2 regions of the Paractinoplanes brasiliensis genome follow, and region 1 is predicted to be linked to the other one. Evidence: riboswitches for the same ligand, from Rfam matches in the RefSeq annotation. Region 1 holds a riboswitch; the other holds the start of a gene.

Region 1 (14,139 bases):
CGAGCGCCGCGGGCGCGGCTGATCAGGCGACGAAGCGCGGGCTCCAGACCCGTCCGGCCGCGGTGACCCGGGTGCCCGACGCGCCGACGATCACCAGGCATTTCATGTCGATGTTCCCGGGCTCGAGCTCGCCGAGCGTGGTGACGGTCAGACTTTCGCCGGCGCGGCCGATGTCGCGGCCCACGACGACGACGGTCCGCGGCGACTTGCGCTCCAGCAGCACGTCCCGGGCCCGTGCGACCTGTTCGGTGCGTGAGCGTGAGCGCGGGTTGTAGAGGGCCAGCACCAGATCGGCCTCGGCGACCGCGCGCAGCCGCTTCTCCACGACCTCCCACGGTTTGAGCCGGTCCGACAGGCTCATCACCGCGAAGTCAGCGCCGATCGGTGCGCCTGCGCGCGCCGCGACGGCCTGGACCGCGGAGATACCCGGCACGACCCGTACGGCGACGTCGGTGTACCGGGGATCTTCTGCCGCCTCGAACACCGCCGACGCCATGCCGAAGACGCCCGCGTCACCTCCGGAGACCACGGCGACCCGCTCACCGGCCAGCGCCAGCTCGAGCGCCTCCCGGGCCCGGTCGAGCTCCACCGTGTTGCCGGACGCGTGGCGCACGAGCCCGGGGCGCTGCGCGACTCGCTGCACGTACGGCCCGTAGCCGACGACGTGGCCGACCTCGGCGAGCACCTGCGACGCCTCGGGGGACAACCACCGGTCGGGGCCGGGGCCGAGGCCCACGACGACGACCTCGGCGCCGGGGGCGGGTTCGGGGGCCTCGGCTGCCGGGCGGTCGTAGCGGGAGACATCGGGACGGGTGTCCCCGGGTACCAGCACGATCGAGAAGTACGGCACGGTGGCGGGGTCCACGTCGGCGACCGGCAGCACCCGCTCGGCGGTCATCGACGCCCGTTCGACGTACCAGGACCCGTCGATCCGTCCGGCCTGCTCGAGCGCGGAGCGGACCTTGGCGAACGTCCGGCCCAGCTTCATGATCACCGCCCCGTCGGTGTCGGCGAGACGGCGGGCCAGCTCCGGCTCGGGCAACGTGCCGGGCAGCACGGTCAGCACGTCGGTCTGCCGGACCAGCGGCAGGGCGGTGGTGGCGGTCGCGGCGGCGAAGGCGGGCACACCGGCGACGACCTGGGTGTCGAACTCGCCGGCGAGACGGTCGTGCAGGTACATGAACGAGCCGTAGAGCATCGGATCACCCTCGGCCAGCACGACGACGTCGCGGCCCGCCGTCAGGTGCGTCCGCAGCCGCTCGGTGGACTCGGCGTAGAAATCGGCCATCGCCCCGGCGTACCCGCCCGGGTGCTCGGTGCTCTGGGTCGTGACCGGATAGACCAGAGCCTCCTCGATCACGTCGTCCGGGAACAGCCCGGCGGCGACACGGCGCGCGTTGGACTGCTTGCCGACGCCCTGGTGATAGGCGATGACCTGGGCCGCGCCGATCAGCCGGGCGGCTTTGAGCGTGAGGAGTTCCGGATCACCCGGCCCGACCCCGACGCCGGACAGCCGCCCGTTCACTCCGCCTCCCGGGCGAGGGCGTTCAGCGCGGACGCGGCCATCGCCGAGCCGCCCCGGCGCCCGGTCACCACGAGGTACGGCACGTCGAGCCCGGGGGCGTCGGCGGCGAGGTCGATCAGCGCCTGCTTGGACTCGGCCGCGCCGATGAAGCCCACCGGCGTGCCGATGATCGCGGCCGGTCGTGGCGCCCCGTCGCGCAGCATCTCCAGCAGATGGAACAGGGCGGTGGGCGCGTTGCCGAAGGCGACGACCGCGCCGGCGAGATGCTCGGCCCACAGCGACACCGCCGCGGCCGACCGGGTCGTGCCCCAGGCTCGGGCGAGCTCCGGGACCTCGGGCTCACGCAGGTAACAGCGGACCTCGTTGGCGCGCGGCAGCCGGGCGCGGGTGACGCCGGCGGCGACCATGTGCGCGTCGGTCAGGATCGGCGCCCCCGCCTCCAGCGCGCCCCGCGCGGCCGCCACCAGACCGGGATGGATCACCAGGTTCCGGATGAGGCCGGTCTGCCCGCAGGCGTGGATCATCCGTACCGCGACCTTCTCGGCGTCGGCGGGCACGCCCGTGAGATCAGTCTCGGCGCGGATGGTGGCGAACGAGGCCTCGTAGATCGCCGCGCCGTCGGTGACGTAGTCGTAGCGGCGTGGCGGTGCGGTGAGACTCATGCGTTCTCCAGGTCGGGGACGAGCAGGGTGCGGTGCGGTGTGACAACGATCTCGCCCGCGCCGAGAGCGCGGACTTCGTCCAGCACGGCCGCGTCCACCCGGCCGCCGGGAACGGCGAGGTGTACGGCGACACGGCCGTCATCCTGCACGATCCTGCCGAGTGCGGGTGGGGGAGTGCTCACCCGGGTCCGGTCGGCCCGGTCGAGCACGCTGCCCAGCAGCGCGGCGCCGGAGCCGGGCAGCTCGTCGACGTGCCAGGGCGAGTCCGGCCGGTTCCCGGCGAGTCCGGCGAAGCGTACGGCGAGCCCCGTCAGCGCCGCAGCGGCCCCGTCCAGCCGGACGACGGGACCCCAGGCCGACGTTCCGGCGCGCAGCTGCGCGGTGTCCGGGCCGAGCGCCACGAGTCCCAGGTCGAGGTCACGTTCGACCAGGTCGCCGCGGCCGTCGTCGAGCACGAACAGGAACCGTCCGGTCAGCGCGGTGAGCCGGGGCTCGGCACAGAGCAGGGCGTCGAGCCCGGCGACGACCGGGCGCAGATCGGCGCGGCCACCACTGCGTCCGGTGAGCGGTGAGGCGAGGATGTTGCGGACCAGCTCGTGCGAGGCCGACGGCACCAGCCCGGTCGCGACGATGCCGGCGACGACGGCGCCGGGCAGCCGTCCGCCGTCGTGCTCGATGCCGCGTACCTGCAGGTTGGCGCGGCTGGTCAGGTGGACGGAGCCATCGCCGTACGCACGTGCCACCTCCACCAGTGCGCCCAGCGCCGCAACCGGCACGATCCCGCCGGGGACGCGCACCCGCACGAGCGCGCCGTCGTCGGCGATCCACGGGCGCAGCAGGCCGGGACACAGGTCGCGGCGGGTCCTCTCGGTCACGGCGACATGGTGCCAGAACCCGTACGGGGTGACGCCGGCCGTCGGTGCTACGGTCGTGCTGCCAGTCAAACTCAGCCATGAGCCAGGGAACCCGGTGCGAATCCGGGACTGACGCGCAGCGGTGAGGGTGACGGGCGGGGCACGACGCCACTGGACCACGGGTCCGGGAAGGCGCTCCGTCCGGTTGATCCCGAGTCCGAAGACCTGCTGGCCGCAGATCCGTCTGCGACACGTGCCCATCCAGGCCTCGCGCACAGGCCCCGGACGAAGGAAGACCCCCGTGTCCTCATCGCTGCGTCCGCGCATCGCTCTGCTGTCCACCTCGGACACCGACCTGCTGTCGGCGCGGGCCAGCAACGCGGACTACTCCTGGGCCAACCCCGCCCGGCTCACCGCCGAGCGCCGCGACACCCTGGCTACCGAGGCGGACCTGATCGTGCTGCGGGTGCTCGGCTCGCCCGAGGACGTACGCGACCTCGCCGCGCTCGTCCGCGACACCGGCCGTCCCCTGGTCGTGCTCGGCGGGGAACGAACGCCGAACGCCGCGCTGATGGAGCTGTCGACCGTCCCGATCGGCGTCTGCGCCGAGGCGCACCGCTACCTCGCCGAGGGCGGCGCGGTGAACCTCCGCCAGCTGCACGCCTTCCTGTCCGACACCGTGCTGCTGACCGGCGAGGGTTTCGAACCGCCGGCCGTCCTGCCCGAGTGGGGGGTCAGCCGGCGGCCGGCGGCGAGCGCCGGGCCCCGCGTCGGTGTCCTGTACTACCGGGCACACGAGGTGAGCGGCAACAACGCTTTCGCCCATGAACTCGCCGGCGCCGTCGATGCCACCGGCACAGCCGCCGGCGTGCCGATCTATGTCTCGTCGCTGCGGGCGGCGCCCGACGCGCTGTACGCCGAACTCGCCACCCTGGACGCGATCGTCGTCACCGTCCTGGCCGCCGGCGGCGCCCGGCCCGCCACCGCGAGCGCCGGCGGGGACGACGAGTCCTGGGACGTCGAGCGGCTGCGCGCACTCGACGTCCCCGTGCTGCAGGCTCTGGCGCTCACGTCCGGCAGAGCCGAGTGGGAGGCGTCCGACGAGGGCGTCACCCCGCTCGACTCGGCGTCCCAGATCGCCATCCCCGAGTTCGACGGCCGCCTCATCACCGTCCCGTTCTCGTTCAAGGAGGTCGACGCCGACGGCCTGCCCCGCTACGTGACCGACCCTGAGCGGTGCTCCCGAGTCGCGGGCATCGCCGTCAACCACGCCCGGCTACGGCACGTTCCGCCCGCCGAGCGCAAAGTGGCCCTCGTCCTGTCGGCCTACCCGACCAAACACAGCCGCATCGGCAACGCCGTCGGCCTCGACACACCCGTGTCGGCGATCCGGCTGCTGCGCGCGATGCGGGCCGCCGGCTACGACCTCGGCGACCCCGGCGCCGTCCCCGGGCTCGACCCGCTGCCCCCGGTCGCCGGGGAGGACCCCGACACGACGGCCGGCAACGCGCTCATCCACGCGCTCATCGCCGCCGGCGGGCAGGACGAGGAGTGGCTCACCCAGGCCCAGCTCAACGAGTCACATGTGCGCATCAGCCGGGACGACTACCGGCGCTGGACCGCCCGGCTGCCCGCCGCGCTGCGCGACGCCATGACCGAGACCTGGGGGGAGGCCCCCGGATCGCTGTTCGTCGACGACGCCGGCGACATCGTGCTGGCCACCCTGCGCGCCGGCAACGTCGTCATCCTCATCCAGCCGCCGCGGGGCTTCGGCGAGAACCCGGTCGCGATCTATCACGACCCGGCCATGCCCCCGTCGCACCACTACCTGGCGGCGTACCGCTGGCTCGAACACGGCTTCGGCGCGGACGCGGTGGTGCACCTGGGCAAACACGGGTCGATGGAGTGGCTGCCGGGAAAGAACGCCGCCCTCTCGGCCGCGTGCGCCACCGACGCGGCGATCGGCAGCATGCCGCTGATCTACCCGTTCCTGGTCAACGATCCCGGCGAGGGCGCCCAGGCCAAGCGCCGCGCGCACGCCACCATCGTCGACCACCTCGTGCCGCCGATGGCCCGCGCCGAGAGCTACGGCGACATCGCCAAGCTGGAACAACTGCTCGACGAGCACGCCAACGTCGCGGCCATGGACCCGGCCAAGCTCCCCGCGGTCCGCCGGCAGATCTGGACGCTCATGCAGTCGGCGCAGATGCACCGCGACCTCGGCCTGGACGAACGCCCCGGGGACGAGGAGTTCGACGACTTCCTGCTGCACGTCGACGGCTGGCTGTGCGAGATCAAGGACGTGCAGATCCGCGACGGGTTGCACGTGCTCGGCCAGGCGCCGGCCGGACAGGCACGGGTCAACCTCGTCCTCGCGGTGCTCCGCGCGACACAGGTCTGGGGCGGCCAGAACCGGGCGCTGCCCGGCCTGCGCGCTGCCCTCGGTCTTGCGGAGGACGCCCCGGCATCCGAGGTCGACGCGGTGGAAGCACAGGCCCGCGCCCTGATCGAGGCGATGGAGAAGTCCGGCTGGCGGGCCGGCGCGATCGACGCGCTGCACGAGGACCCGGTGGTACGCGACGTCCTGCGCTTCGCCGTCGAGCAGGTCGTTCCGCGGCTGGCCGCCACCACCGGCGAACTGACCAACGTCCTGCACGCGCTCGACGGCGGTTTCGTCCCGGCCGGGCCCTCCGGCTCCCCACTGCGCGGACTGGTCAACGTCCTGCCGACCGGCCGCAACTTCTACACCGTCGACCCGCGTGCCGTCCCGTCCCGTCTGGCCTGGGAAACGGGACAGGCCATGGCCGAGTCCCTCGTCGCGCGGCACCTCGCCGAGACCGGCGAGCACCCCCGATCGGTCGGCCTCTCCGTGTGGGGCACCTCCGCGATGCGCACCTCCGGCGACGACGTCGCCGAGGTGCTGGCGCTGCTGGGCGTACGACCGACCTGGGACACGGCCTCACGCCGGGTCAACGGCCTGGAGGTGATCGACCTCGACGAGCTCGGCCGGCCCCGCATCGACGTCACCGTGCGCATCTCGGGGTTCTTCCGCGACGCCTTCCCGCACGTCATCGACATCCTCGACGACGCCGTGCAGCTCGTCGCCGGGCTCGACGAACCCGACGAACGCAACTACGTGCGGGCGCACACCCGCCGGGACCTCGCCGAGCACGGCGACCCGCGGAGGGCCACCACGCGGATCTTCGGCTCGAGGCCCGGCTCCTACGGCGCCGGCATCCTCCAGGTCGTCGAGTCCGGCACCTGGCGCGACGACGCCGACCTGGCCGCCGTCTACACCGCCTGGGGCGGGTTCGCCTACGGCCGGGGCCTCGACGGAGCCGTGGCGACCGACGACATGCGTACCAACTACCGGCGCATCGCCGTCGCCGCGAAGAACATCGACTCCCGCGAGCACGACATCGCCGACTCCGACGACTACTTCCAGTACCACGGCGGCATGATCGCCACGGTCCGCGCGCTGACCGGCGCCGAGCCGAAGGCGTACGTCGGTGACTCCACCACGCCCGACGCCGTGCGCACCCGCACCCTGCAGGAGGAGACCAACCGCGTGTTCCGCTCGCGCGTGGTCAACCCGCGCTGGATCGCGGCGATGCGGCGTCACGGCTACAAGGGCGCGTTCGAGCTCGCCGCCACGGTGGACTACCTGTTCGGCCTCGACGCCACCGCCGGCGTCGTCCACGACTGGATGTACGAGTCGCTGGCCCGCGAATACGTCCTCGACGGGACGAACCAGCAGTTCATGCGTCACGCGAACCCCTGGGCGCTGCGCGGCATCGTGGAACGGCTGAACGAGGCCGCCGACCGCGGACTGTGGGCGGAGCCGGACACCGAGGTCATGGCGGACATGGCCCGCGTGTACCTGGAGATCGAGGGGGACCTGGAGGACCAGGCGTGACACGGCGCCTCACCCTGGTCGGGCTCGGCCCGGGTGACCCCGAGCTGGTCACGGCACAGGCGGTCCGGGCACTCAACGAGGCCGACTACTTCCTCGTCGCCGACAAGACCGGACAGCACCCGGGTACTGCCGACCTCATCGCGATGCGCGAGGCGATCTGCGCCCGGCACGTCACCGGTCCCTGGCGGCTCGTGCCGGTGCCCGACCCGGAGCGCGACCGTGCCGGCCGGGCCGAGTACACCTCCGCGGTGCGCGACTGGCACGAGGCGCGGGTGCGGGCCTTCGAGCAGGTCTTGCTGGACAACCCGGGCGATGCCGCGGTGCTCGTCTGGGGCGATCCTTCCCTGTACGACTCGGCGATCCGGGTGGCCGACCGCATCGTCGAACGCGCACGGGTCGACGTCGTGGTGGACGTCGTGCCCGGCCTCAGCAGCGTCCAGTTGCTGGCGGCACGCCATCGGCTCGTCCTCAACGCGATCGGTGGCCCGATCACCATCACGACCGGCCGCCGCTTGCTCGACGACGCGGCGGCACACGACAATCTCGTTGTCGTGCTCGACGGGACGTTGACCTGCCGCCGGCTCCCTGACCCGTCGGCCTGGCGGATCTGGTGGGGCGCGAACCTCGGCTCGCCCGACGAACACCTGATGGCCGGCAACCTGGACGAGATCGCCGACCAGATCTGGTCCCGGCGGACGGCGGCGAGACAGAGCCGCGGCTGGGTCATGGACACCTATCTGCTGCGCCGGGGTCAGCAGCCACACCGGTAGGAACCGACCGCAGCCCCCGGTCCCTCCGACCGGCTGGAGGGAAGGTGCTCAGCGTGCCGGTCCGTGGTGGGCGGACTCCTGTCCGAGGCCCCGGCGGATCGCGATCTCCACAGGGGAGAAGGCGCCGTCGGCCCGGTGCGGGTCGCAGGGCTCGGCCGGCAGCAGCGGGGGCTGGGCCATGAAACGGGGCCGGGTTCCGTGGTGCGGCTGCGCCGCGTGCACCAGGAACGGATGGCACAGGAAGACATCGCCCGGGGAGCCGGTGGCCAGGGTGACGGGCCGGTGGGCGGAGGCCGCGTCCAGGCCGGGCGCCAGGGTGAGCCCGCTCGCCCCGTCCTCGCCGTACGGCTGGAGGATCTTCGGCACGTCGAGGTGGGAGCCGACCCTGATCCGGGTCGGGGCGTCCTGGTCGCCGACCTCGCTGAACAGGAACAGCATCAGCAGCGCCCGGCCGCGGGAGCGCGCGTTCGTGAAGTACCAGCTCTCACCGTCCGGCAGGTAGCTTCCCTCGATGTGCCAGCCCGCGTCGTCCGGTTCCTGCTCGTGCGGGAAACGCAGCGGGAAAGTGCCCAGGGAGTACCGGGGCTCCCAGCGTCCCGGGCCGGCGAGCAGGTCGTACGCGTGGTGCAGGCCCGGGGAGTTGGGCGCCGCGGCGAACGGTCCCTGCGCCATGCCGGGCACCCAGCGCACCGGCTGTGTCCACGTCGCCGGATCGTCCGGGTCGCAGCCCGTCTCCCGCCACAGCAGCCGAGCGCAGTCCGCGGCCACGCGCGGCGCGACGGCGCCTTCGAGCTTCACGAAGCCGTCGCTCAGGAAACGGGAAACCAGGGTCGTGTCGTCCATGCCGCCATCGTGCGGGGGTGCGTCGGCCGGTCGCCCGACATTTCCCGTACGGGTTCTGTCCGATCTTCCTGTGGGAAAGCGCGACCATGGTTGACATGATCGCGGCGCTCAACCGGCTCGTGGACCTCATGGAGGAGGGCCTGACCGGGGACTTCGACGTCAAGCAGGTGGCCCGCACGCTGGGCACGACCGAATACCACCTGCGCCGGATGTTCTCGTCGCTGGCCGGCATGCCGCTGTCGGAGTATCTGCGCCGCCGCCGCATGACCGTCGCCGCCGCCGAGGTCGTACGGGGTGAGCAGGACCTGCTGACCATCGCCGTCCGCCACGGGTACGGCTCGGCCGAGGCGTTCGCGCGGGCGTTCCGGGCGGTCCACGGCGCCGGCCCCTCGGAGGTGCGGCGTGCCGGTGGGCCCCTGCGCACCCAGCCACAGCTCAGGTTCCGCCTGACCGTGGAGGGCAGCGAACGTATGGACGCGCGCATCGTCGACCGTCCGGAGTTCCGGCTCGTCGGGCACGCCGTCCGGGTTCCGCTGGTCCATCACGGCGTCAACCCGCACATCCGGCAGCACATCGCCGCGCTGCCGGCCGAGGAGCACGTACGGCTGAAAGCGCTCGCCGGCGCCGAACCGGCGGGCCTGCTCGCGGTCAGCGACAACCTCGACCCCGACCGCGCCGAGGGCAGCGAGCTGACCTACCTGCACGGGGTCGCCGCGAGCCCGGACGCCGCGGTCCCCGGTGGCTTCGACGTGATCAAGGCGCCGGCCGGCCGGTGGGTGGTGTTCCGGACCACCGGGCCCCACCCGCGGACCCTGCAGGAGACCTGGGCCGCCACCGCGACCGAGTGGTTCCCCTCCAACCCGTGGCGGCTGCGACCCGGTCCCGAGATCGTGGCGGTGCTCGAGCGTACGGAGGACTTCCGCGCAGCCACCTGTGAGCTGTGGCTGCCGGTCGAGCCGGCGTAGCGCTCAGATGCCGAGGCCGCCGACGACGTGCGTCTCGTGGGTGGTGAACTCGCCGGTCAGCAGGGGCATGGCGCGGGCGACGGCGGCCCGGGTCTCGGGCAGCCGCAGTGAGGCGTCGTGCGCCTCCTTGGACTCCCAGGCCTCGGTGACGCGGATCGTGACGTCGTCGCTGGTGTCGAGCGCGACCACGTACAGCCGGCAGCCCGCGGCGCGCAGCCCGTCGGCGCCGGAGGTGAGGATGGCGGCGACGTCGTCGCGGTGGCCGGGCTTGGTCTTCATGGCGTTCTCGTATCCGTAGAGCACCCGATCATCCTGGCATGCCTACCGGGCCGGTTCGACCTGGCAGCGGGAAGCCGATCCCCGCTCAACTCTCAGGATTGTCGTGTGCACGGCCCGGCGTCAGGGCCATCGGTCCCGCCGGCTGCGGGGCGGGCGGGATCAGCGCTGTCGGGCATGTCGAGCGCTGGCCGAGGCGGGGGTCACGGGCGCCGCACAGGAGTTCGGCGAACGTGCCGCTGCGGCCGGTGCCGGCGACCATCAGGCGTCCCCGCCGTAGGGCCCGTTCGATCGTGTACGCGATCTCGAGGTCGTGCACGACCAGGCGTTCGACCGGGACGCCGGGGAACAGGGCGACCACCGGGGCGAGCGCTGCCCTCAGGGCCTGCTCGGCGTCGGCGCGTTCCTTCGCGTAGGCGCCCGCGGGCACGACGGGCGGCGTGCCGTCCTCGGCGCCGGGCCGCATCCACATGTGCACGGCGACGACCGCATTTCCCGTACGGGCGGCGCGCTCGAAGGCGTATTCGAGGGTGGGACCGCCGGCGTGCCGCGCGGAGGTCGCTACCACGACCGGCCCGTCCACCGGCGCCGCGCCGCGGTAGATCATCAGGGGCGAGGCGGTGTGGTGGGCCAGGTACGCGGTGGTCGAACCCCAGGCCGACCGTGGATGGGCCTCCTCGCGGTGCCCGACCACCACCAGCGCGGCCCGTTGCGAGGCCCGGCTCAGGGCGTCGCCGGCGCCCCCTTCGAGCAGCTCGGTGCGGACGGTGAGCCCCGGCACGATCAGGCGGGCGCGCTCGGCCGACAGGGTCAGGAGCCGGTGCGCGTCGGCCCGCGCCGGGATGATCCCGCGCCCGCGGAAGGTGCCGGTGTAGCGGCCGGGCCAGACGTGCGCGATGAGCAGCGGGACCCCGAGCGATGCCGCCTCGGCCGCCGCGAAGTCGATGAGGGCCTGGCCGGGGCGGGTGCCGTTGACGCCGGCCAGCACTGGCTTGTCCGTGTTCATGGCGGCGTCAATCTTCGATCTTGATTACTTCCACGGGGGAACGGCGTGGCGACGGCGGTATGCCCTCGTCGGACTCGACGTAGCCCAGCCGGACGATCAGGTACGGCTCGCCGATGCCGGAAAGCAGCCGGGTCAGCAGCTGCCGGGGCCACGCCACCTCGACGGCCTCACTGATCGGGGCGGTCGCCACCCCCTCGGCGGTGGCTCGCAGCAGCAACGCCGACATGGCCTCGCCGCCGCGCAGCAGGGCGACCGGCCGGTCGGTGTCACCGAAAATGATCGCGTACGTGGCGCCCTCGTCGTGGTCGACGCCGGCGAGCAGGCCGGGGGAGCCGTCGGGCAGGAAGTTGCGGGCGGGCACGCGGCGCAAGCTCGGTTCGACCGCCGTGTTCGGCGGGACGCCGTCGCCGGTCCAGGCCGGGCGGTGCGTCCACATGGTGAGCTCGGTGCGGTGCGGCGGGTCGAAGAAGTTGACGTCCGCCGCCAGGTCGACGGCGACGGCCAGTTCGGGCACCCGATCGCCGGGCACGACGTGCAGGTACGCGCCTTCGGCCTCGACGGCCCGGCGCAGCCCGGCGAGCGTCGCGTCGGACAGCAGCCGTTCGCCGAAGGCACGACGGTCGGTGCGTCGCCGGCCGATGGCAGAGGCCAGCTTCTGGGCATCGGGGTCCGGCTCGGCCCGGCCGGTGATCCGGACTCTCGCCAGCAGGTCCGGCCGCGCGGCCACGGGGAAGCGGACGACCTCGGCGTCCCAGCCCTCCGCGGCCAGGGCGAGACGCGCGTGGTGCAGGGCCCCGCCGCAGCTGAGCAGCAGCAGCCGGCCCTCGGCGTCGGTCACGCCGAGCCGGCGGCCGGGGTCGGACTCCAGCGAGAGGACGTCGCCGGTGAGGCGCCACGTCCAGGGTTGCGTGTTGAACACCGACGGTGCCCGCAGGGAGGCGCGGGCCGCCAGCTCCAGGGCGCTGCGGGCCTCGGCGCGGGTCACGTCGTTCGCCGGCTGGGTCATCGGTAACACCTCCGGAGTCGTGGGATCCCTCCACAGTCGCAGGGCGCGGAGCCTCCGGTCAGGGCCGGGCGGTCCGGCGGAGAGGGACTTAAGCCCCGGCTGCCCCCGTCGGACGGGTCCTTCGGCCCTGCCCGGGCCGGGCCGGCTCGCCATAGCGTCGGCGTACGGGTGATGAGAAGGAGGCACGGTGAAGAGCTGGGGTGTCGACGACGTGATGACGAAGGCGGTTCTGTCGGTGGACGCCGCCGCCACCTACCGGGATGTGGTCGACCTGCTGATCGGCAACCGGCTGAGCGCGGTGCCGGTCATCGACGCGTTCGGCCGCGTGGTGGGGGTGGTGTCCGAGGCTGACCTGCTTCGCAAGATCGAGTATGCGGGTGACGAGGAGCCGCGGTTGTTCGAGGGGCGGCAGCGTCGTGGTGACCGGCAGAAGGCTTCCGCGCGTACGGTGTCGGAGCTGATGACCGCGCCCGCGGTGACGGCGCTGAGCGGCACGTCGATCGCGGCGGCGGCCCGGCTGATGGATCGTGAGAAGGTCAAGAGGCTGCCGGTCGTGGACGACCTGGGCCGGCTGATCGGCATCGTCTCGCGGGGCGACCTGCTCAAGACCCACCTGCGGCCGGACGACGAGATCCTGGCCGACATCGAGGCGGCCGTGCTGCGGCCGTACGTGGACGACGAGAACGCTTCCGTCACCGCGGCCGTGGTCGACGGGGTCGTCACGCTGTCCGGCAAGGTCGACAGGTGGTCCTCGACCGAGATCGTGGAGCGGCTGAGCCGGCAGGTGGCCGGGGTCGTCGAGGTGCGGTCGAGCCTGGCGTTCGCCTACGACGACAGCGAGCTGCCCGGCGTCCGGTTCGGAACGGGCATCGCCTGACCGTGGAGCACACGTAGCGCGTCGAGGGCGACCGCAGTGAGGACGGCGCGGCCGACCCCGGCGCGGCCGAGCAGTTCCATGCCCCGCGTGATGGCGACGAAGTAGACCGCCAGCGACTGCACGTTGGCGTCCGCCGGGATCTCCCCCTGCTCGCGGGCGTGTTCCAGGCATTGGGCGTAGACGCCGGCGAGCTGATCGATGCCGGCTTTCGTGACGGTCGACAGCGGGTCCTCCTCGCCGGTGGACTCGACGAGCGCGCGCGTGGTCAGCGAGACCCGGCGGTCGCTGCTGCTGAACTCGATCGCCATCGTGAGCATGTGCCCGCGGATGCGTTCCAGCGGCGAGGCGTCGTCGTGTCCGAGCGCTTCCGAGACGGCGCGCGTGGCTTCCGCACGGTCCTCGGAGAGCGCCCGCAGGAACAGTTCCCGCTTCCCGCCGAACGCGTTGTACAGGCTCTGTTTCCCCAGGCCGGTTGCCCGTACGAGGTCGTCGAGCGTCGCGGCTGCCAGGCCGTGCACGGCGAACACCTCACCGGCGCTGCTGACGACGTCACTCTCGACGAACTTGCGGGGACGGGCCATGTGGGCAAGACTACGTTATTGACCGTACAGACAAAAACTAGTCCGGGAGCGCACGTGAAGAGCAACGAAGAGGTCGTCCGTGAGGCGTACCGCCTGGCGGAGGGCGCCGTCCTCGACATCCGGGGTTTCCGCGCCCTGTTCGCCGAGGACGGAACGTTCAACGACATCCCGAACGCGCAGACCTTCCGCGGCGACGAGATCCCGCGGGCGCTGACGGGCTTCGCCGGCATCTTTCCCGATATCCACCGTGAGCTGCTGGAAGTGAACACCCTCGGCGATGTCGTCGCGGTCGAGCTGCGGATCCAGGGCACGCATCTCGGCGGGTTCCCGACCCCGGCCGGCGTGATCCCGCCGACCGGCAACCGCATCGACATGCCGGCGGCCGACCTCTGGTACCTCCGCGACGGCAGAATCGAGCGGTTCAACTGCTACAACGCGACCAGCGTGATGCTCGCCCAGATCGGCGCCGCCCCCGACTTCACCGCGGCGATCGAGTCCGCCGGAACGGTCGCCCGGTAGGTTGGGGCCATGGGTGACGGCCGGGTTCTGGTGATCGGGCTCGATCCGTATCGGGTGCCGGGCCCGTGGGATCCGGCGCCGGTGGCCGAGCGCATCGCGGCCGGGATGGCGCGGTTCGGCGAGGCCGGTGTGGACGCGCACGCCTGCCTGTTCGGGCTGGACGGCAGCGACGACATCGAGGCCGTGGTGACCGCCGCGCTGCGCGAGCGGGACTGGGCCGTCGTGGTGGTCGGCGGCGGTGTGCGCGGCGAGCTCGACCTGTTCGAGCGGGTGATCAACCTGGTGCGCCGGCACGCGCCGGGCGCGGCGATCGCCTTCAACAGCGCGCCGGACGAGACG
Region 2 (14,139 bases), 420 kb from region 1:
TGAGCACGGCGTCGCGCAGCTCGGGCTGGTCGACGCCGTGCAGGCCCAGGATCGTCTCCAGGTCGGCACGGTCGGACGGGAACTCGATGTAGTGGAAGACGCACCGCCGCAGGAAGGCGCCGGGCAGCGTCTTCTCCTCGTTGTTGGTGACCACGATGACGGGCCGCAGGTCGGGTCGGTCGCGGGGGACGGCGTACCCCCAGCCGGGCACCTCGTCGACGGTGAACGCCAGATCGTCCAGCTCACGCAGCAAATCGTTGGGGAAGTCCAGGTCGGCCTTGTCGATCTCGTCGATCAGCAGCACCGAGCGGCGGCCGTGGTGGGCGCGGGCGATGACCCGGCCCAGCGGCCCGAGCCGGATGTACTCGCGGACGTCGTCCTTGCGCGGCTCCAGGCGCAACTGGGCGTCGTGCAGGCGCCGGACCGCATCGTACGTGTAGAGCAGGTCTCTGCCCTTGCTCGTCGACTTGATGTGCGCCTGTTCGAGCGGAAGTCCCAGCGCGTACGCGACGGCGTGCGCGAGCCGGGTCTTGCCGACTCCCGGATCACCCTGCAGCAGCAGCGGGCGGCCGAGGCTGACCGCCAGGTTGATCGCGGCCTGCAGGGGCTCGGTGAAGCGGTACGGCTCCCGCTCGACCTCGCGCATCACGGGCTGCTCGGCTTCGACGGCCGCGCCGGGGTCCTCGATCGGCCGCGACGGCGGAAGTTCGAGGGCCGGGTCGAACCACAGCGAGGTGTCAACGCGGTGACGGGTCTGCACGGCTTCCCACTTCCTCCAGCTGCCGCCGGAACTGCGACGGCGATTGACGGACCTGGCGGATCGAGCTGTCCATCGCCTCGAACAGCATGCGCATGTCGAGGCCGGCGTCTGTCCGGCACTCGGCGGTGATCAGCGTGGTCCACGACTCGGCCAGCCGCGGGGGCCACTGCCGCTGCGACACGAGCTGCTGGGCCCACAGGATCAGGTCGGTCTCGTCGGCGGCCGCCGGTGGCAGCACCACGACCCCGTCCGGGTGCACCGGACCGACGAACAGCGTGACGAACCAGTACTCGTGGGCGCCGAAGTGCTGACCGATGCCCTCCCAGAACGCGGTGACGGCCTGCTCGGTCGCGCCCTCGGTGAGGATCGGGCAGACGACGTTGACCATGGCGAGGTCGGGCAGGTAGCGGCGGACCTGTTTGAGCCGCAGGTCGACCCCGCCGCGTTCGGGCCGCAGGTGCAGCCAGTCCTTGCGCTCGGTCTCGTACAGGTAGTACCGCAGCCACTCGCAGAGCTTGTTGACGACCAGCTGGTCGGCGCCGTGCAGGCCGAACCCCAGGACCCGGCGGGTGGCCTTGGTCCTGGCGTGGATGATCCCGCGCTTGAGCGGGTCGAGGTCGAAGAACGCGCTGTCGAGCATCTGATGGTCGGCGGGCGGCTCCGGTGCGGCCCAGCAGTCGGCGGCCCAGCTGCGCAGCGCGTCATTGCCGTCCCGATCGGCCAGCACCGCTGTGACCAGCGACTCGAGCCAGCCGCCGCCGGTGGCCGCCTCGAGCAGCCGGAACACGATCATCGGCAGCGGCGCGTTGACGTCGGCATGGTGCGACAGGCGCTTGTCGAGTTTGTACAGCAGCACCCGTTCGAGCGCGTCGCGGGAGCGGTAGGCGTCGACGATCGCCTCTTCCAGGCTCTGCAGCTGTGGACCGGTGAGCACCCGGGTCGAGCGGCCGCTGATCTTCTCCACCTCCGTGTGGCTGCCGGGCTCAGACGGGTCGCCCGCCAGTAGAGCACCGGGCAGACTGCCGCGGCAAGGTGGGCCGGGACGCCCGCGGCAACGGGCGCCCTGGAGATCTCAGAAGTCGTCGTCGAACGACACCGAGCCGGAGACGCCGACCTGGTACGCCGACACGCGCCGCTCGAAGAAGTTCGACAACTCCTGCACGTCCTGCAGCTCCATGAAGGCGAACGGGTTCCGGCTGCCGTACAGTGGCTCGATGCCCAGCGCGGCCAGCCGCCGGTCGGCCACGTGCTGCAGGTACTCGCGCATGTCGGCCAGGGACATGCCGGAGACACCCTGGGTGAGCAGGTCTTCGGCGAACTGCACCTCGCACTCGACCGCCTCGGCCAGCATGTCGCGCACCTGCTGCCGCATCTCGTCGTCGAACAGGTCGGGCTCCTCGGCCCGTACGGTGTCGACCACGTCGAACGCGAACGCCATGTGCATGCTCTCGTCGCGGAACACCCAGTTGGTGCCGGACGCCAGCCCGTGCAGCAGCCCCCGCGAGCGCAGGAAGTACACGTACGCGAAAGCGCCGTAGAAGAACAGGCCCTCGATGCACGCCGCGAAGCAGATCACGTTGAGCAGGAACGCGCGTCGATCGGCCTTCGACGAAAGCGACCGCAGTTCGTAGATCGAGTCGATCCACTTGAAGCAGAACTCGGCCTTGCGGGCGATCGACGGGATGTTCTCGACGGCCGCGAACGCCGCCGCGCGTTCGTCGAGGTCGGGCACGTACGTGTCGAGCAGGTTCAGATAGAACTGGACGTGCACGGCCTCCTCGAACAGCTGCCGCGACAGGTACAGCCTGCCCTCGGGCGAGTTGACGTGTTGATAGAGGTTGAGCACCAGATTGTTGGCCACGATCGTGTCACCGGTGGCGAAGAACGCGACCAGCCGCGACACCAGGTGCTGCTCGGCCGGCGACAGCTTGGACAGGTCGGCCAGGTCGGAGTGCAGGTCGACCTCCTCGACGGTCCAGGTGTTCTTGATGGCGTCCTTGAACCGGTCGAAGAACTGGGGGTACCGCATCGGCCGCAGCGTCAGGTCCATGCCGGGGTCGAGCAGCATTTGCCGTACGGGGGTGGTGGTCACTGACAGGCCTCACAGGACTCGGGGTTTTCCAGGGAGCAGGCGACGGCCTCGTCGGCGGCGACCGCGGGCACGACGGAGACGGTGGCCTGCTGGATGCGGGTGGCCGGGCGCGACCGAAGGTAGTACGACGTCTTCAGCCCGGCCTTCCACGCGTACAGGTACATCGACGAGAGCTTGCCGATGGTGGGCGCGCTCAGGAACAGGTTGAGCGACTGCGACTGGTCGATGTAGGGGGCCCGCGCCGCGGCCAGGTCGATCAGCGCGCGTTGCGGCAACTCCCACGCCGTGCGGAACAGCTCGCGCACCTCGTCGGGCAGTTCGGCGATCTGCTGCACGGACCCCTCGGCCCGCTTGATCTGCTCGCGGATCGCGGCCGTCCACAGACCGCGAGCCTTCAGTTCCCGTACGAGATAGGTGTTGATCTGCAGGAACTCGCCTGACATGGTTTCACGCTTGAACAGGTTGGACACCTGCGGCTCGATGCACTCGTAACAGCCGGCGATCGAGGCGATGGTGGCCGTGGGAGCGATCGCGACGAGCAGCGAGTTGCGCAGACCGGTCGCCGCGACACGGATCTTGAGCGCCGCCCACCGGTCGGACTGCTCGGGCGTGGCGCCCCACAACTCCGGGTGCAGCTGCCCCTGAGCCGCGCGTGTCTCGGCGTACGCGGGGTGGGGTCCGAAACGCTCGGCGAGACCGGCCGACGTCTCCAGCGCGGTCAGGAAGATCTCCTCCTGTACGCGGGTGGAGAGCTCACGCGCGGCGGGGGAGTCGAACGGCAGCCGCAGCGTGAAGAACGCGTCCTGCAGGCCCATCAGCCCCAGCCCGACCGGCCGCCAGCGCGGGTTCGACCTCTCGGCCTGCTCGGACGGGTAGTAGTTGATGTCGATGACCCGGTCGAGGAAGTGCACGGCCGTACGCACGGTCTCGCGCAACCGTGGCCAGTCGACGCCGTCGGCGGTGGTGTGCGCGCCCAGGTTGATCGAGCCGAGATTGCACACGGCGGTCTCGTCGTCGCTGTTCACCTCGAGGATCTCGGTGCACAGGTTGGACAGGTGAATGGTGTTGCCGGGCGCGCCGGTCTGGTTGGAGAGCGCGTTCGACCGGTCCTTGAACGTCATCCATCCGTTGCCGGTCTGGGCGAGCGTGCGCATCATCCGCCCGTACAGGTCCCGGGCCTTGACGGTTTTGACGGCCTTCTTCTCGGCGGCGCGATACGCGAGATCGAACTCCGTGCCGAACAGGTCGGGCAGCTCCGGCGCGTCGGACGGGTCGATCAGCGACCAGTCGCCGTCGGCCTCGACCCGGCGCATGAACTCGTCGGGGATCCAGTTGGCCAGGTTCAGGTTGTGGGTGCGGCGCGACTCCTCGCCGGTGTTGTCGCGCAGCTCCAGGAACTCCTCGACGTCCGGGTGCCACGGCTCGAGATACACGCAGGCCGCGCCCTTGCGACGACCGCCCTGGTTGACCGCGGCCACCCCCGCGTCGAGCGTCTTGAGGAACGGGACGATGCCGTTCGAGCGGCCGTTCGTGCCCCGGATCAACGCGCCCCGGCCCCGCACCCGCGACCAGGCGATGCCGATGCCGCCGGAGAACTTGGACAGCTTCGCGACCTGGTGATACCGCTCGTAGATGGAGTCCAGCTCGTCGCGCGGCGAGTCGACCAGGAAGCACGACGACATCTGCGTGTGCCGGGTGCCCGAGTTGAACAGCGTCGGCGAGCTGGGCAGATACGCCAGCGACGACATCAGCCGGTAGAACCCGATCGCCTCGGCCGGGGTGCGCGACAGGCCGCATGCCACGCGCAGCAGGAAGTACTGCGGCGTCTCGACCACGTCCCGCGACTGCGGGTGCCGCAGCAGGTAACGGTCGGCCACCGTACGCAGCCCGAAGTACTCGAAGCGCAGGTCCCCGCCGACGTCCACGGCGTCGTCGAGCTTGCGCGCGTGAGCCGCCACGAACTGCGCGGTCGTGTCCCCGATCAGGCCCAGCTGGTGCGCGTACCGGATGGACTGGCTGAAGCTCGCCACCTGCTGCAGGCGAACCTCCTTGTCCACGTACGCGGCCAGCAGCCGGGCGGCCAGCTTCGAGTACTGCGGCTCCTCACCGATCAGCTCGGCCGCCGTCTGGATCGACAGCTTGTCCAGTTCCTCGGTGGTGGCGCCGTCGTAGAGCCCGCTGATCGTCTTGGTCGCGACCCGCAGCGGGTCGACCTCGCCCAGGTCGGCGGCCCAGCGCTCGACCGCCTTGACGATCTTGTTGACGTCGACCGTTTCCAGGTCGCCGTTGCGTTTACGCACCTGCATGGGTGCCATGTCCCCCTCTTCCCAGCCCTCGTGGGGTCTCGGGACACGCAGGGGGACGCCGCCCAGGCGTAACAAGGCCCGGGCGTACGGCGTCAGCCGTCCCACGCGGCCTTCGACCACCGCACACCGAGGCCCGGCGTACGGTGCGCTGGCAGGTCTTCGGACTCGTGGGCGTCGAACACGCTCCTACTGGCCGTCGCTTCCCAGGCTCGTGGCGAGCCCAGTGCTTGTGTGACGGCGGTCGTTCCCACTCACCGCTGCGGGGCAGTCCCGGATTTTCACCGGCTTCCCTCTTGCCTCGACCGCCGCCTCACGCGGCGCTCGAACCAGCTGCGGGAGACACCATATATGGGCGGGGGTGTCGACACGCAACACCAGATGGTGTGCCAGGCGTGTCGCGCCCTCATGATCGTCTGTAAAGTCCGGGCATGACATGGCAGACCGCGCTCGGCGGCTTCGGCGCGGGTCTGCTGATCGCGCTGGTCACCACCCCGGTCGGCGTGTCCGGGGCGGTCTTCCTGCTGCCGGTGCAGCTCAGCGTGCTGCACGTGCCCAACCCGGCCGTCACCCCGACCAACCTGCTGTTCAACGTGGTTTCCGGGCCGGGCGCGCTGCTGCGGTACGGCCGCAACGGGCAGTTCGCTGGTCCGCTGGCCCGGCTGCTCCTGGCCGGCACCCTGCCCGGCGTGGTGATCGGCGCCTGCGTACGGGTGTTCCTGGTGCCGGGTCCCGGGGCCTTCCGCATCGTCGCCGGGGCGGTGCTGCTGCCGCTGGGACTGTGGCTGTGCGTACGAGCTCTGCGGCCCGGCCGCCCCGACCGTCCACCGCTGCGGTCCCGGACAATCGTCGGTCTCGGGGTGGCGGCCGGAACGGTCGGTGGGGTCTACGGCATCGGCGGCGGGTCGCTGCTCGGCCCGATCCTGGCCGGCCGGGGCACGCCGATGAGCCGCATCGCCCCCGCCGCCCTCGCCGCGACTTTTGTGACATCCATCGCGGGCGCCGCCACGTACGGGATTCTCGCCGTGACCACGACCGGGGACATCGCGCCGCAGTGGACACTCGGGCTGCTCAGCGGGGTGGGCGGCCTCATCGGCGGTTTCCTGGGCGCACGGCTGCAGCCGCGGCTGCCCGAGACCGCGCTGCGGCTGCTGCTCGGCGTGCTCGCGACCGGGATCGCCGTCTTCTACCTGACGTCGTAGGCGCAGCCTCCACCTGACGTCGTCATCCCGGCCTCCCCGTGTCGTAGGCCTACCCGATTCTCTGGCCGTAGACGTGGCCGACCTTGAGCACCAGCAACACGCGCCGGTCGTCGACCATGACCTGGCGGTACTCCTGCCAGTCGGGGTGCTCGCCGGCGGCCCGGCGGTAGTAGTCGACCAGGGCCTCGACCTCGGGGCCGTCCGGGTCGTCGCTCGGGCCGATCAGTTCGACCGTTCCCTCGGCGGTGGCCCACGACCGCCCGTCCGAACTGGTCACCTCGATGGCGGCACGGGGGTCACGGCGTACGTTGGTGGTCTTGGCCCGGCCCTCGACGACCGACACGTAGACGCGTTCGGCCTCACGGTCGTAGAACGGCGTGACGGGGGAGAGCTGGGGCATACCGGACGACTTGAGCGTGGCCAGCACACCGAGGCGGCTCTCGGCGAGCAGCGCCCGCGGATCGAATTCAGTCACCGGCCCATTCTGCCCCGCGCATCGCCAATTCTTGCCCATGCCTCTTGCCTGGCCGCGTCTCTGCTTGGCCGCGTCTCTGCTTGCCCGCGCCTCTGCTTGGCCGCGTCTCTGCTTGCCCGCGCCTCTGCAGGTCGTGGCTTTCGCTGGCCGCGCCTCTGCAGGTCGTGGCTTTCGCTGGCCGCGCCCCTGCTGGTCGTGGCTTTCGCTGGCCGCGCCCCTTCTTGTCCGCGCCGTTTCACGGCCTACGCCGCGTCCTGGCCGGGCCCCTCCTACTCGTGCCGCTTCCGATCGCGCGCGTGGCCGGTCATCGGGGACGTTGGCGCGGAAGCCGCACGTGCCGCTTTCTCTGGCCGCCTTTTGTCCCGCGTGTGGTTGGTGATCGGGGAGGTTGGCGTGGTCGCGGCGCGTGTCGTTTTTCTGGCCGTCTCTTGTCGTGGGTGTGGTTGGTGATCGGGGAGGTTGGCGTGGTTGCGGCATGTGTCGTTTTTCTGGCCCCCTTTTATCCCGCGCGTGGCCGGTCATTCCGGACGAGGACGCAGTCGCCGCACGTGCCGCCGCCGGGGACTCGGTAGTAGAGGCAGCAGTTGCGGCGCCTCAGGAACCATCGCGGCTGCCGGTCCACTGTCGCCATGCCGGCCAGCGGAGGCACGGCCAGCAGCTCCGACGCGAGAGCGGCGGCCCGCTCGTCGGCGATCATGCCGGCCGCGCCTCCCAGCGCCGAGGCCACATTGCCCCACAACACGTGCTGCGACAGCACGAACCGGCGCCGGAAGACCGTGACCAGCGGCGCGACGAGCCCCTGGATCGCGACCCGGTTGAGTTCTCGCGCCGAGCCATCGAGAGCTTCCATTTCCCCGTACGCGATGGGCAGTGGCCCGCTCCCGGCGGCGCGCCACCGCAGCCGGTCGGGCGCGGCCGCTGGGATCACACCGGTCAGCGCAGCGGTCGCGAGCAGCGGAGACACCAGCCGTGACGCGAACCCGAGGAACACCACGGAAGCCGCCACCCGCTCCTCGATCTGATCCGGACCCATTCCTGCCGAGCGCGCGATCACCCGCCGCCCGGCCGCGACCCGCTCGGCGGCAACCTCCGGTTGGAGCAGGTCGCTGAACGGCCGCCAATCGGGCTCGCCCGCGACCCGTTCGGGCAACCAGGCAAAGTAGGGCCCGAGCCGAGCCGCCGCCGCGAGCACTGTCCCGGCGTCGTCCACGAAACCCGGCATGCCGTCCACTCTACGGACGACCCCCGACAAAAACGGCCCCGGACCGCCGCGCGTGTGGGAGCAGCGCAGCGGCTCAGATCGCCCCGCCCGTCAGAGGAGTGCGATGGCCTCGGCCGGCCGCGTCCGACAAAGGGCGGGACGGCCTCGGGCGGTGGTGCCCGTCAGGACGGTGGGGCGGTCTGGGGCGGTGGTGCTTGTCAAGGGGGGTGGGGCGGTTTCGGGCGGTGGTGCCCGTTAAGAGAGTGGGACGGTTTCAGGCGGGCGGCGCCCGTCAAGAGGGTGGTGGGGCGGTGTGAGGCGGCCGCGCCCGTCAACAGGTGCGACGGCTCCCACGGCCGCGCAGGCGAGTGGGCTGTCGACCGGGTGCGGGCCAAGGCCCGGTGACCACTAGATTGGGGTCATGGCTGCTCAACCGGATCGCCGAGGGCTGGCTGCTCGCATGACCGAGGCGGCGCGGGCCTGGCTGGAACTGCTGAGCGCCGAGCAGCGAGCGATCGCCCTCGGGGCGCAGCCGTCGGACGACGCGACGGACGAGGAGCGGCGGCGCTGGTTCTACACGCCGACCGATCACGGTGGGCTGACGTTCCACCAGCAGCGTCCGGCTCAGCAGCAGGCGGCCATGCGGCTCGTGTCGACCGGGCTGTCCCGCGCGGGTTACGTCACGGTCGCGACGACGATCGGACTGGAGAACGTCCTCGACCATGCCGAGGGCTTCCCGGCCTCCTCCGGCAGGGAACGCCGCCGCGACCCGGGCCTCTACTACCTGCGTGTCTTCGGCGAGCCGGCCGGCGGCGGCACGTGGGGGTGGCGGTTCGGCGGGCACCACGTGTCGCTGAACAATCTGGTCGTCGACGGTGAGGTGGTCGCCACCACGCCGTGTTTCCTGGGCGCCGACCCGGCCTCGTCCGAGTTGCTCGGCGGGGCGGTCAACCGGCCGCTGGCCCGTGTCGAGGACCTGGCCCGTGAGCTCGTCGAATCGCTCGACAGCGAGCAGCGGCGCCGCGCGATCCTGTCCGTCGAGGCCCCCGCAGACGTGCTGACCGGCAACCGTTCCACGATCGGTGAGGACGACGACGCCGTACGGCGGAAAGGGGTTGCCGGTTCCGACCTGTCGGCCGGGCAACGTGACCTGCTGCGGGCGCTGCTGTCGACGTATTTCGACCGGGTTCCCGCGGCCGTCTCACCCTTTCCCGCGTACGAGGGAAACGCGCTGGACGCTGTGCATTTCGCCTGGGCTGGCGCGACCGGTCCCGGCGAGCCGCACTATTACCGGGTGCAGGGCCCGCGCCTGCTGATCGAGTGGGACAACACTCAACGCGGCGCCAACCACGCCCATTCGGTCTGGCGTGACCCGGGCAACGACTTCGGCCTCGACGTGCTCCGCGCCCACCGCCGCGCCCACCACCTCAGCGCCGCCGGCTGATCAGTTCCTCGAGCGGCTTACGGGGCCGGCTCGGCCGCCAGGTGAACCGGCGTCAACACCCCGGCCACCGCCACGTCGCCCGGCAACCCGGCCGCCGCCAGGGCAGCCAGGTCCTCGGGCAGGGCGGGGCTGTAGAAGCCGCTCACTTACGTCGGGGCTCCGGTGGAGCGGCTGGGGATTGATCCCGAGGTGGTGCCGGTCCGTATGGGGTAGGAGGCGTCGCCTTATAGTGCGCCGGACGATGGGGAGGTCTACTGGTGCGGAAGTCCGCTCTGCTGGCGGTCATGGTGTTCGCTGTGCTCGGCTGGCCCGCCCCGCCGGCCTACGCGCACGCCGTGCTCAGCGCCGCTGTGCCGCAGCAGGGCTCGGTGGTGGCGGTGGCGCCCGAGCAGGTGGTGCTGCGGTTCAGCGAGGCCGTGCAGATCGTGCCCGGCCGGTCCCAGGTGATCGGCCCGGACGGCAAGCGGATCAGCGAGGGCGACCCCGAGATCACCCCCGCGGGCCTGGTCATCAAGCTGCGGCCGGCCGAACGCCCGCTCGGCACCTACCTGGTCAGCTATCGCATCATCTCGGCCGACAGCCACCCGGTCTCGGGCGCGTACACCTATTCGGTCGGCGCCCCCTCCGAGAACGCCCCGACTGCCCCGGTCGAAGAGGTCGACCCGGCGGTGCAGACGGCCACGGCGGTCACCAAATGGTTCGGGTACGCCGGGCTCTCGCTCGCGCTGGGCCCGGTGCTGGTGCTGGCCCTGTGGTGGCCGCGGCGGCTCTCCCGCGCCGGGCCGGTGCGGCTGGCCCGGGCCGGTCTGGCGCTGGTCGGTCTGGCCACGCTCGCGGCCCTCTGGCTGCAGGCGCCCGCGTCCTCCGGCGCCGGCCTGTTCGACGTGTCCGCCCGCGAGCTCGGACAGGTCCTGACTAGCGACTTCGGCATCACACTGACGGTTCGCGCGGCCCTGCTGGCCGTCGCCGCCGCGCTGGTCGCCCGGGTGCGGCGCGGGGGCGGGTGGCGGTCGATCGTCGGCCCCGCCGTTTTGACCCTGGCCGTCCTGGTGACCTGGCCGCTGACCGGGCACCCGGCCGCCGGGCCGCAGGCGTGGCTGCTGGTCGTGGCCGACACGGCCCACCTCGCGGCGATGAGCGTCTGGCTCGGCGGGCTGGTCGCGCTCGCCGTGTTCCTGCTGCGCCGGGCAGACACCCGGGAGCTGCGCCTGATCCTGCCCGCCTGGTCGCGGTGGGCCGAACTCGCCGTGTACTGGCTGGTCGCGGCCGGCGTGATCCAGGCCTTGATCCAGATCGGCACGCTCGACGCGCTGTTCTCCTCCAACTACGGCCGGCTCGTGCTGGCCAAGGCCGCCCTGCTGGCGGTCGTGCTGGCCGTCGCGTTCGTGTCCCGGCGGCTCGTGCGGCGGGGGATCGCCGCGGCCACCCCGGTCCGGCTGCGGCGCCTGGTCGGCATCGAGCTCGGCATCACCGTGCTGGTGCTCGCGGCCAGCGCCGTGCTGGTGCAGACCACCACCGGCCGTACGGTGGATGTCGAGGCTGTTGCCGCGGAACGGTCGCGCGGTTTCGTCGAGACACTCAACAGCCCCCTGTACGCGGTGCAGTTCGAGATCTTCCCGGCCACCGTGGGCGAGTACAACACGCTGCACGCGTTCGCCTACACGCCCGAGGGCAAGCCGCTGAAGGTCCTCGAGTGGAAGGTGTCGGTGTCGATGCCGTCGCAGGGCATCGAGGCGATCCCGGCGCCCGTCGCCACCGTGATCGACAACCAGGGCCTGGGTTCCGTCACCTTTCCGATCCCCGGCGACTGGCAGCTCTCGATGACGTTGCGCGTGTCCGAGATCGATCAGGCCACGGTCACCACGACAGTGCCCGTGCGGTAACCCACCTGCTTCACGGGCCGACCGGCGAAGTCATCGGACCGTCACATTCCGGCAGGGCTGCCGCGACATCCGTCGGCGATCGTGGAGGGCCGACGGATGGGGTGACGACATGACCGCTGGCCTGCACGCGGCCACAGTCCGGCTGACCTGCGACGACTGCGCGATCACGGAGGTGGTCGAGCGCGACGGCGCGGCGGCCGGCACGGAATGGACCGTTTCCCCGTACGGGCGGGGTCGTCACCTCTGCCCGGAGTGCAGCCCGCCCGGCGAGCCCCCGGCCGACCTCTCGATCGCGATCACCTCACCCGCCGCCGTGGTGCGTGTGACCGGCCGTGTCGACCTGCGCGTCGTCCCGGCCCTGCGCAGCACGCTCGAGAACGCCGTGGAGCTGCACCCGTACGTCATCGTCGACCTCACCGCGGCCCGTGACCTCGGCACCGTCGGTGTCGGTGTGCTCCGGCGGGCCCGCACGGCCGCCCGGCGCCGTCGCGGTGACCTGCTGATCGCGGCCGCGCCGGGCCAGAAGCGCTGGAATCGTGAGTTCCGGACGTTCGCGACCGTGCCGCAGGCGATCACGGCCGTGGTGGGGCGGCCCTGATGCCGGCGCGGTGCACGCCCCGGCAACCGGTGTGGCTGGGCTGGCGCCTGTTCACCGGCCTCCCCGGGCTGGGCTTCTGCCCCGACGCCCGGGTGCGGCGGCCCCGTGGCCGCAAAACAGTGCGGCGGCGTTGAACCCGATCACGGTGAACGGCGCGTCTTACCTGGTGTGAAACGAAGCCTGGACGCGGTTGACGAGGGAGAACTCGTCCGCCGCGTCGCCCGCGGAGACCGTCGGGCGTTCGACGAGTTGTACCGGCGTACGGCGCCGTGGCTGGAGGTCCGGCTGCGCCGCCGTTGCGCCGACCCGGACGTGATCGCCGACGTGCTGCAGGAGACCTACCTGGCGGTGTGGCGGGCGGCCGGGAGCTTCACCGGCGACGAGGTCAAAGGCAGCGCGGTCGGCTGGCTGTGGACCATCGCCGCCCACCGGCTCGTCGACGCCTTCCGCCGCCGTGCCCGCCACGAACAGATGCCCAGCGTGACCACGGCTGAGACCGTCGCGCCGGCCGCCGAGGACGAGGTGATGGCCGGCCGGGTCGGGCAGGAGCTCGAGCGGGCGCTGTCCGAGCTGCCGCCCGAGGCCCGTGAGGTGCTACGGGCCACGGTGCTCGACGGCTTCTCGATCCGGGAGACGTCGCTGCTGCTCGGCGTCCCCGAGAACACCGTCAAGTCCCGGGTCCGCCGCGCCCGGATCGCCCTGCGGGAGGCCCTGTCGTGACCAGCCATCCCACTCTGCTCGAGATCTCCCGGTACGCCGAGGCCGACGCGACACTGGACGAGGCGTCCGTGTGGTCGATCGAGGTGCACCTGGAAACCTGTGCCGACTGCCGGGCCCGCCTGGCCGGCAGCACCACCGACCGGTCCCGCGACATGATCGCCCGGGTCGGCGCCGCGCTCGGCGAAGAGATCGCGACCGGCCCGGCGCCCGCGGGACGGCCGGTGCGCACTCCGCGGCGCTGGTTCGTGACGGCGCTGCTGCCCTGGGTCACGATGACGGTCGCGGTCATCGGAGCCGCGGCGGTGCTGACCCGGTTCCTGCCCCAGCTGCCGTCGGTCGTGCTGCTGCTGGCCCCGCTCGCGCCGCTGCCCGGGGTCGCGGCCGCGTGGAGCCGCCGCGCGGACCCGGCCTGGGAGCTGATCTCGAGCACGCCGGTCACCGGGCTCACCATGCTGTTACGACGTACGGCGGCGGTGTTGATCCTGGTCATCCCCGCGCTGGCGATCGCCGGCCGCTCCCAGGGCCTGGCGCTGGTGTTGCTGCCGTGTCTCGCCTTCACCGCGGCGACGCTGCTGCTGGGCTCCGCCGTGGGCGTGCAGCGCGCCGCGATCGGGCTGATGGCCGCGTGGACGCTCGCCGTGGTCGCGCCCAGCCTCGTGCGGGCCGACCTGCCGGTGCTGCTCGAACCGTCCAGCGCCCCGGCGTGGGCCCTGCTCACGGTCGTCCTGACCGCCCTGACCTTCCTGCGCGCCCCCAGCTTCCGGCGCCTGACCACCTTCTGAGGAGAACATCACGATGCGTGCGGTGACCACGGCCGAGACGGCCGCCACCACCCATCCCTGGGCGATCCATGCCGAGGGCCTGAAGGTCCGCGCCGGCCGCCACCTGGCCGTCGACGGCCTCGACCTGCGGCTCGGCGCCGGCGTGCACGGGCTGCTGGGACCGAACGGAGCCGGCAAGACGACGCTGATGCGGGCCCTGGCCACGGTCGTGAAGCCGGCCGGTGGTTCGCTGACCCTGCTCGGCCGGTCCGCCGACGGGCGTGCCGACCTGCGCCCGGTGCGGCGCGTACTGGGCTACCTGCCGCAGCACTTCGGGTTCTACCCGCGCTTCACCGTGCGCGAGTTCGTGGCGTACATGGCCTGGTTGAAGGAGATGCCGAAAGCGGGCATCGCGTCGGCCACCCAGCGCGCGATCGACCGGGTCGGGCTCGGCGCCAAGGCCGACGCCAAGCTCAAGACGCTCTCCGGCGGCATGCTGCGCCGGGCCGGCATCGCGCAGGCCATCGTCAACGACCCGCAGATGCTGCTGCTCGACGAGCCCACGGTCGGTCTCGACCCCGAGCAGCGCCTCGACTTCCGTGAGCTGCTGCGCGACCTCGGGACCGACGCGTGCGTGCTGGTCTCGACCCACCTGGTCGAGGACGTGGCCGCCGCCTGCACCGAGGTGGTGCTCGTCAAC

The links. A riboswitch is a leader RNA that binds a small molecule or an ion and turns the genes downstream of it on or off. The one in region 1 is predicted to bind cobalamin.
Region 2: it holds a riboswitch for cobalamin, as region 1 does, so the genes downstream of both, C8E87_RS39220 (ribonucleoside-diphosphate reductase subunit alpha) here and cobN (cobaltochelatase subunit CobN) in region 1, are expected to answer to the same signal.

Annotation. Positions count from the first base shown of each region.
Region 1 covers NZ_SNWR01000002.1:1,160,108-1,174,246, reverse strand. The annotation lists gene C8E87_RS37455 (cobalt-precorrin-4/precorrin-4 C(11)-methyltransferase) at 1-22, shown strand, start outside; gene C8E87_RS37450 (precorrin-2 C(20)-methyltransferase) at 23-1,525, opposite strand; gene C8E87_RS37445 (precorrin-8X methylmutase) at 1,522-2,187, opposite strand; gene C8E87_RS37440 (ferredoxin-like domain-containing protein) at 2,184-3,062, opposite strand; cobalamin riboswitch at 3,108-3,288, shown strand; gene cobN (cobaltochelatase subunit CobN) at 3,343-6,957, shown strand; gene cobF (precorrin-6A synthase (deacetylating)) at 6,954-7,727, shown strand; gene C8E87_RS37425 (phytanoyl-CoA dioxygenase family protein) at 7,776-8,570, opposite strand; gene C8E87_RS37420 (AraC family transcriptional regulator) at 8,666-9,535, shown strand; gene C8E87_RS37415 (putative quinol monooxygenase) at 9,539-9,838, opposite strand; gene C8E87_RS37410 (universal stress protein) at 9,900-10,817, opposite strand; gene C8E87_RS37405 (Acg family FMN-binding oxidoreductase) at 10,825-11,823, opposite strand; gene C8E87_RS37400 (CBS domain-containing protein) at 12,011-12,700, shown strand; gene C8E87_RS37395 (TetR/AcrR family transcriptional regulator) at 12,649-13,281, opposite strand; gene C8E87_RS37390 (ester cyclase) at 13,336-13,800, shown strand; gene C8E87_RS37385 (hypothetical protein) at 13,810-14,139, shown strand, end outside.
Region 2 covers NZ_SNWR01000002.1:1,579,288-1,593,426, reverse strand. The annotation lists gene C8E87_RS39235 (AAA family ATPase) at 1-760, opposite strand, end outside; gene C8E87_RS39230 (effector-associated domain EAD1-containing protein) at 738-1,724, opposite strand; gene C8E87_RS39225 (ribonucleotide-diphosphate reductase subunit beta) at 1,833-2,828, opposite strand; gene C8E87_RS39220 (ribonucleoside-diphosphate reductase subunit alpha) at 2,849-5,167, opposite strand; cobalamin riboswitch at 5,292-5,504, opposite strand; gene C8E87_RS39215 (sulfite exporter TauE/SafE family protein) at 5,587-6,357, shown strand; gene C8E87_RS39210 (PPOX class F420-dependent oxidoreductase) at 6,407-6,871, opposite strand; gene C8E87_RS39205 ((2Fe-2S)-binding protein) at 7,332-8,054, opposite strand; gene C8E87_RS39200 (DUF3500 domain-containing protein) at 8,455-9,477, shown strand; gene C8E87_RS46560 (hypothetical protein) at 9,495-9,623, opposite strand; gene C8E87_RS39195 (copper resistance CopC/CopD family protein) at 9,762-11,360, shown strand; gene C8E87_RS39190 (STAS domain-containing protein) at 11,470-11,958, shown strand; gene C8E87_RS39185 (RNA polymerase sigma factor) at 12,127-12,678, shown strand; gene C8E87_RS39180 (zf-HC2 domain-containing protein) at 12,675-13,460, shown strand; gene C8E87_RS39175 (ABC transporter ATP-binding protein) at 13,474-14,139, shown strand, end outside.